2 regions of the Vagococcus luciliae genome follow, and region 1 is predicted to be linked to the other one. Evidence: a T-box and tRNA genes for the amino acid it is inferred to sense, from the RefSeq annotation. Region 1 holds a T-box; the other holds one or more tRNA genes.
The links. A T-box is a leader RNA that pairs with one kind of tRNA and senses whether it is charged. The one in region 1 lies ahead of G314FT_RS03855 (valine--tRNA ligase), so its partner is inferred to be a tRNA-Val.
Positions count from the first base shown of each region.

Region 2: it encodes a tRNA-Val, which carries the amino acid that the T-box ahead of G314FT_RS03855 (valine--tRNA ligase) is inferred to sense. The anticodon was not compared.

Region 1 is NZ_CP102451.1:733,488-736,748, forward strand. Features, by position in the region: gene G314FT_RS03840 (AcpB/EbpR/MafR family transcriptional regulator) at 1-171, shown strand, start outside; gene G314FT_RS03845 (redox-sensing transcriptional repressor Rex) at 276-920, shown strand; gene tpx (thiol peroxidase) at 998-1,489, shown strand; T-box leader at 1,532-1,729, shown strand; gene G314FT_RS03855 (valine--tRNA ligase) at 1,788-3,261, shown strand, end outside.
Region 2 is NZ_CP102451.1:527,612-530,872, forward strand. Features, by position in the region: rRNA gene G314FT_RS02675 (23S ribosomal RNA) at 1-1,169, shown strand, start outside; rRNA gene rrf (5S ribosomal RNA) at 1,249-1,364, shown strand; tRNA gene G314FT_RS02685 (tRNA-Val) at 1,378-1,450, shown strand; tRNA gene G314FT_RS02690 (tRNA-Lys) at 1,460-1,532, shown strand; tRNA gene G314FT_RS02695 (tRNA-Thr) at 1,602-1,674, shown strand; tRNA gene G314FT_RS02700 (tRNA-Gly) at 1,682-1,753, shown strand; tRNA gene G314FT_RS02705 (tRNA-Leu) at 1,768-1,853, shown strand; tRNA gene G314FT_RS02710 (tRNA-Arg) at 1,863-1,936, shown strand; tRNA gene G314FT_RS02715 (tRNA-Pro) at 1,949-2,022, shown strand; rRNA gene G314FT_RS02720 (16S ribosomal RNA) at 2,257-3,261, shown strand, end outside.

The DNA of each region.
Region 1 (3,261 bases):
ACGAGGGATTCTTTGAATAAAGTCGATATTGTGATAACGAACCACCTCTTTTATCACGACTTAGATAATGTGATTATTGTAGATGACGTTATTGAAAATAATCGATTAGAAGCTATTAAACGTTTAATAGATGGTATATTAATGAAAAATACTGAACAAGGTTTGGAATAATATTGCTGAACAGTCATTGAAAAAGATTGTGAAAAATGATACACTCGATGTGAAAATCATCACAATTTTTTTAGGAGGGATGGACTGTGGAAAAACACAAAAATATGAGAATGGTCCCTAAAGCAACAACTAAGCGCATACCACTCTATTTTAGATATTTAAAAACATTAGATGAAACAGGTGTAAAACGTATTAAGTCAAATGAATTTAGTAAAATGATTCAAATTCCATCGGCAACTATTAGACGGGATTTTTCTCACTTTGGAGAATTAGGAAGAAGTGGTTATGGCTATGATGTTCCATACTTAATAGAAGTCTTTAGTGAGATATTAAAAACAGATATCGAAAAACGAATTGCACTAATTGGCGCTGGTAATCTGGGACGAGCATTGATAAAAAATAATTTTAGACGAGATACGAATTTAAACATTGTAGCAGCTTTTGATGTCAATCCAGCTATTATTGGGGAAAAAATTAATGGTATTTTTGTAAGAGATATGACTGAATTAAAAAATATTGTAAAAAAAGAAGGCATTACAACAGTTATTATGACTGTACCAAGCAGTAAGGCACAACAAGTGATTGATGATGTTGTTGATGCGGGAGTAACAGCTATTTTAAATTTTGCCCCCAAGCGATTAAAAGTGCCATCACATGTTCAAGTTCAATACATTGATTTAACAACGGAACTGCAGACACTCATCTATTATGATGAAAATTACAATCATGCTAATCTTGATTTAATCTAGCTAATTTAAGCATCTATTTTGTATATTTTTTGTTATTTCACTATAATAAAGGAAGCTCAAACAAAGGATGTGTCGATATGGAAGTATTGTTAAAAGGTAACCCAGTTGAATTAGTAGGAACACCACCCAAAGTTGGTGAAAAAGCTCCAACATTTAGTTTAAAAGATTTGTCAGATCATGTAATTTCATTAGACGAATTAAAAGGAAAACCAGTTATCATTAGTATTGTGCCTGATATTGATACGAGTGTTTGTGCACTACAGACAAAACACTTTAACAAAGAAGCAGCAACGATTGCTGATATTCACTTTTTAACGATTTCAAATAACACAAAAGAGCAATTAGCAAATTGGTGTGCAGCTGAGTCAGTTGATATGACTATGTTAAGAGATGAAGAGGGTATTGTTGGGAAAGAATATGGTATCTTAATCCCAGAAATTGGTCGCTTAGCACGTTCAATTTTTGTGTTAGACAAAGATGGTGTGATTACTTATGAAGAGATTGTACCAGAAGTTTCAACAGAACCAAATTATGTGAAAGCATTAGAAGCAGCGAAAGCTTTAATCTAAGTTTGACGAAATGATTGTACCAATGTAAAATGAATGGCATAACCAACCACGATGAACAGGAAGAGTAATACTTGGAGATATATCCAGAGAGAAAATCCATTGGCTGAAAGATTTTCCATTTGAAAAGTATGAAGGTAGCCTAGGAGTGGGAACCGTATTGTCAACGTTATATGACCTAGAGAGATAAGCGTATTTGTATGCTTATAAGATAGGTGGTACCGCGAGATAATCGTCCTAAAGTTAGAAATAACTTTAGGGCTTTTTTGTTTTGAAAAATAAAAAATAAGGAGAAATGTATATGACAGATGAACAACAAAACTTAGCGCCAAAGTTTGACCCAAAAGCTGTTGAAAAAGGGCGTTATAAAGAGTGGCTAGAAAAAGATTTATTTAAACCAAGTGGGGATGAAAGTGCACCAGCGTATTCTATTGTCATTCCACCACCAAATGTGACAGGAAAGCTTCATTTAGGTCATGCATGGGACACAACGCTGCAAGATATGATTATTCGTCAAAAAAGAATGCAAGGTTTTGATACATTATGGTTACCTGGTATGGATCATGCTGGGATTGCGACTCAAGCGAAAGTTGAAGAAAAATTACGTGGTGAAGGGGTATCACGATATGATTTAGGTCGTGAAAAATTCATCGAAACAACGAAAGAATGGAAAGAAGAATATGCTGGACACATTCGTGAGCAATGGGCGAAATTAGGTTTATCTTTAGACTATTCAAGAGAAAGATTTACTTTAGATGATGGACTATCTGATGCGGTGAAAAAAGTTTTTGTAACACTTTATAACAAAGGACTTATTTATCGTGGTGAGTACATCATTAATTGGGACCCACAAGCAAAAACAGCATTATCTGATATCGAAGTAATCCATAAAGACATCGAAGGCGCGTTTTATCATATGTATTATCCACTTGCTGATGGTAGTGGTCAGTTAGAAATTGCCACAACTCGTCCAGAAACCATGCTTGGGGACACAGCTGTTGCCGTTCACCCTAAAGATGAACGTTACCAACATTTAATTGGTAAAACAGTGATTTTACCATTAGTGGATAAAGAAATTCCGATTGTGGCTGATGACTATGTTGATATGGAATTTGGAACAGGTGTCGTAAAAATTACACCAGCTCACGACCCTAATGACTTTGAGGTGGGTAATCGTCATGACTTACCTCGTGTTAATGTGATGAATGATGATGCGACAATGAATGATTTAGCTGGCAAATATGCTGGGATGGATCGCTTCACAGCACGTAAAGAAGTTATTAAAGATTTAGACGAACTAGGATTACTTAAAGGTATTGAAAAAATGACTCACAGTGTTGGTCACTCTGAGCGAACTGGAGTAGTTGTTGAGCCAAGGTTATCAACACAATGGTTTGTTAAAATGGCACCACTTGCGAAAAAAGCTGTCGAAAATCAAGCGACAGATGATGCCGTTGATTTTTATCCACCACGTTTTAATCAAACATTCTTAACTTGGATGGAGAATGTGCATGACTGGGTAATTTCTCGTCAACTTTGGTGGGGGCATCGAATTCCAGCTTGGTATCATAATGAAACAGGCGAAGTCTATGTTGGAGAAGAAGCACCAAAAGACATTGAAAATTGGCACCAAGATGAAGATGTGTTAGATACATGGTTTAGTTCAGCTCTTTGGCCATTTTCAACAATGGGTTGGCCTGATACAGAATCACATGACTTCAAACGTTATTTCCCAACGAATACTTTAGTAACTGGTTATGACATTATTTTCTTCT
Region 2 (3,261 bases), 210 kb from region 1:
GTGCTGAACGCAAGTTCAGCCGCAGTGAATAGGCCCAAGCGACTGTTTATCAAAAACACAGGTCTCTGCAAAATCGAAAGATGACGTATAGGGGCTGACGCCTGCCCGGTGCTGGAAGGTTAAGAGGATGGGTTAGCAATAGCGAAGCTCAAAATTGAAGCCCCAGTAAACGGCGGCCGTAACTATAACGGTCCTAAGGTAGCGAAATTCCTTGTCGGGTAAGTTCCGACCCGCACGAAAGGCGTAACGATTTGGGCACTGTCTCAACGAGAGACTCGGTGAAATTTTAGTACCTGTGAAGATGCAGGTTACCCGCGACAGGACGGAAAGACCCCATGGAGCTTTACTGTAGTTTGATATTGAATGTTTGTGACACATGTACAGGATAGGTAGGAGCCGTAGAAATCGGAACGCTAGTTTCGATGGAGGCGCTGGTGGGATACTACCCTTGTGTTATGACCATTCTAACCCGCACCACTTATCGTGGTGGGAGACAGTGTCAGATGGACAGTTTGACTGGGGCGGTCGCCTCCCAAAAGGTAACGGAGGCGCCCAAAGGTTCCCTCAGAATGGTTGGAAATCATTCGTAGAGTGCAAAGGCAGAAGGGAGCTTGACTGCGAGAGTTACAACTCGAGCAGGGACGAAAGTCGGGCTTAGTGATCCGGTGGTTCCGCATGGAAGGGCCATCGCTCAACGGATAAAAGCTACCCTGGGGATAACAGGCTTATCTCCCCCAAGAGTTCACATCGACGGGGAGGTTTGGCACCTCGATGTCGGCTCGTCGCATCCTGGGGCTGTAGTCGGTCCCAAGGGTTGGGCTGTTCGCCCATTAAAGCGGCACGCGAGCTGGGTTCAGAACGTCGTGAGACAGTTCGGTCCCTATCCGTCGCGGGCGTTGGAAATTTGAGAGGAGCTGTCCTTAGTACGAGAGGACCGGGATGGACATACCTCTGGTGTACCAGTTGTTCTGCCAAGGGCATTGCTGGGTAGCTATGTATGGACGGGATAAACGCTGAAAGCATCTAAGCGTGAAGCCCCCCTCAAGATGAGATTTCCCATTCCTTTAAGGAAGTAAGACCCCTGAAAGATGATCAGGTAGATAGGCTAGAAGTGGAAGTACAGTGATGTATGGAGCGGACTAGTACTAATCGGTCGAGGACTTAACCAAGATAGCGGTGGACAATTATATTGATACTAACTTAACATCCAGTTTTGAGTGAATCATCACTCAATAAAAAACAGATAAGTGCGGTGACGATGGCAAGAAGGATACACCTGTAACCATGCCGAACACAGAAGTTAAGCTTCTTAGCGCCGAGGGTAGTGAAGGGTTTCCCTTTGTGAGAGTAGGACGTTGCCGTGCTTTTTGTATTGATGGAGGTTTAGCTCAGCTGGGAGAGCACCTGCCTTACAAGCAGGGGGTCAGCGGTTCGATCCCGTTAACCTCCATACATTTTTGACTCGTTAGCTCAGTTGGTAGAGCATCTGACTTTTAATCAGAGGGTCACTGGTTCGAGCCCAGTACGGGTCATTACTATATTAAGCCATAATACGAAAATTAGTCTTTTTTTATTGTTTAAAATTCGTATTGATAGAACATGCCGGCTTAGCTCAGTTGGTAGAGCATCTGATTTGTAATCAGAGGGTCGAGGGTTCAAGTCCTTTAGCCGGCATCTATAAGCGGAAGTAGTTCAGTGGTAGAACATCACCTTGCCAAGGTGGGGGTCGCGGGTTCGAACCCCGTCTTCCGCTTTTTATAAGTTCTAGCCGGGGTGGCGGAACTGGCAGACGCACAGGACTTAAAATCCTGCGGTGAGTGATCACCGTACCGGTTCGATTCCGGTCCTCGGCATCATTAATAGCGCCCATAGCTCAACTGGATAGAGTGTCTGACTACGGATCAGAAGGTTAGGGGTTCGACTCCTCTTGGGCGCGTTTAATTTAATACGGGAAGTAGCTCAGCTTGGTAGAGCACTTGGTTTGGGACCAAGGGGTCGCAGGTTCGAATCCTGTCTTCCCGATTTTGAGATTTTTCTCAAAAAAAATTAAAAAAGTGTTGACAATAAGATAACAACTTGTTATGATATAAAAGTTGTTACGGCAACAAAGTTTAGACCTTTGAAAACTGAACAAAGTAAGACGAACCAAATGTGTAGGGCGTTTCTACTATGTAGAAACAAACCATATTTAGTGAATACAATTCGCTAGCAAGTTTTAAAACAAATGAGCTAAACATCGTAAGATGTTATCAACTTTTTATTGAGAGTTTGATCCTGGCTCAGGACGAACGCTGGCGGCGTGCCTAATACATGCAAGTCGAACGCACTTCTTCTCACCGGAGCTTGCTCCACCGAGAAGAAGTGAGTGGCGGACGGGTGAGTAACACGTGGGCAACCTGCCCATCAGAGGGGGATAACACTTGGAAACAGGTGCTAATACCGCATAATTGCTTTTGCCGCATGGCAAAAGTATAAAAGACGCTTCGGTGTCACTGGTGGATGGGCCCGCGGTGCATTAGTTAGTTGGTGGGGTAACAGCCTACCAAGACCATGATGCATAGCCGACCTGAGAGGGTGATCGGCCACACTGGGACTGAGACACGGCCCAGACTCCTACGGGAGGCAGCAGTAGGGAATCTTCGGCAATGGACGAAAGTCTGACCGAGCAACGCCGCGTGAGTGAAGAAGGTTTTCGGATCGTAAAACTCTGTTGTTAGAGAAGAACAAGTGATAGAGTAACTGTTATCACCTTGACGGTATCTAACCAGAAAGCCACGGCTAACTACGTGCCAGCAGCCGCGGTAATACGTAGGTGGCAAGCGTTGTCCGGATTTATTGGGCGTAAAGCGAGCGCAGGCGGTCTTTTAAGTCTGATGTGAAAGCCCTCGGCTCAACCGAGGAAGGTCATTGGAAACTGGAGGACTTGAGTGCAGAAGAGGAGAGTGGAATTCCATGTGTAGCGGTGAAATGCGTAGATATATGGAGGAACACCAGTGGCGAAGGCGACTCTCTGGTCTGTAACTGACGCTGAGGCTCGAAAGCGTGGGGAGCAAACAGGATTAGATACCCTGGTAGTCCACGCCGTAAACGATGAGTGCTAAGTGTTGGAGGGTTTCCGCCCTTCAGTGCTGCAGTTAACGCATTAAGCACTCCGCCTGGGGAGTACGGCCGCAAGGCTGAAACTCAAAGGAATTGACGGGGGCCCGCACAAGCGGTGGAGCATGTGGTTTAATTCGAAGCAACGCGAAGAACCTTACCAGG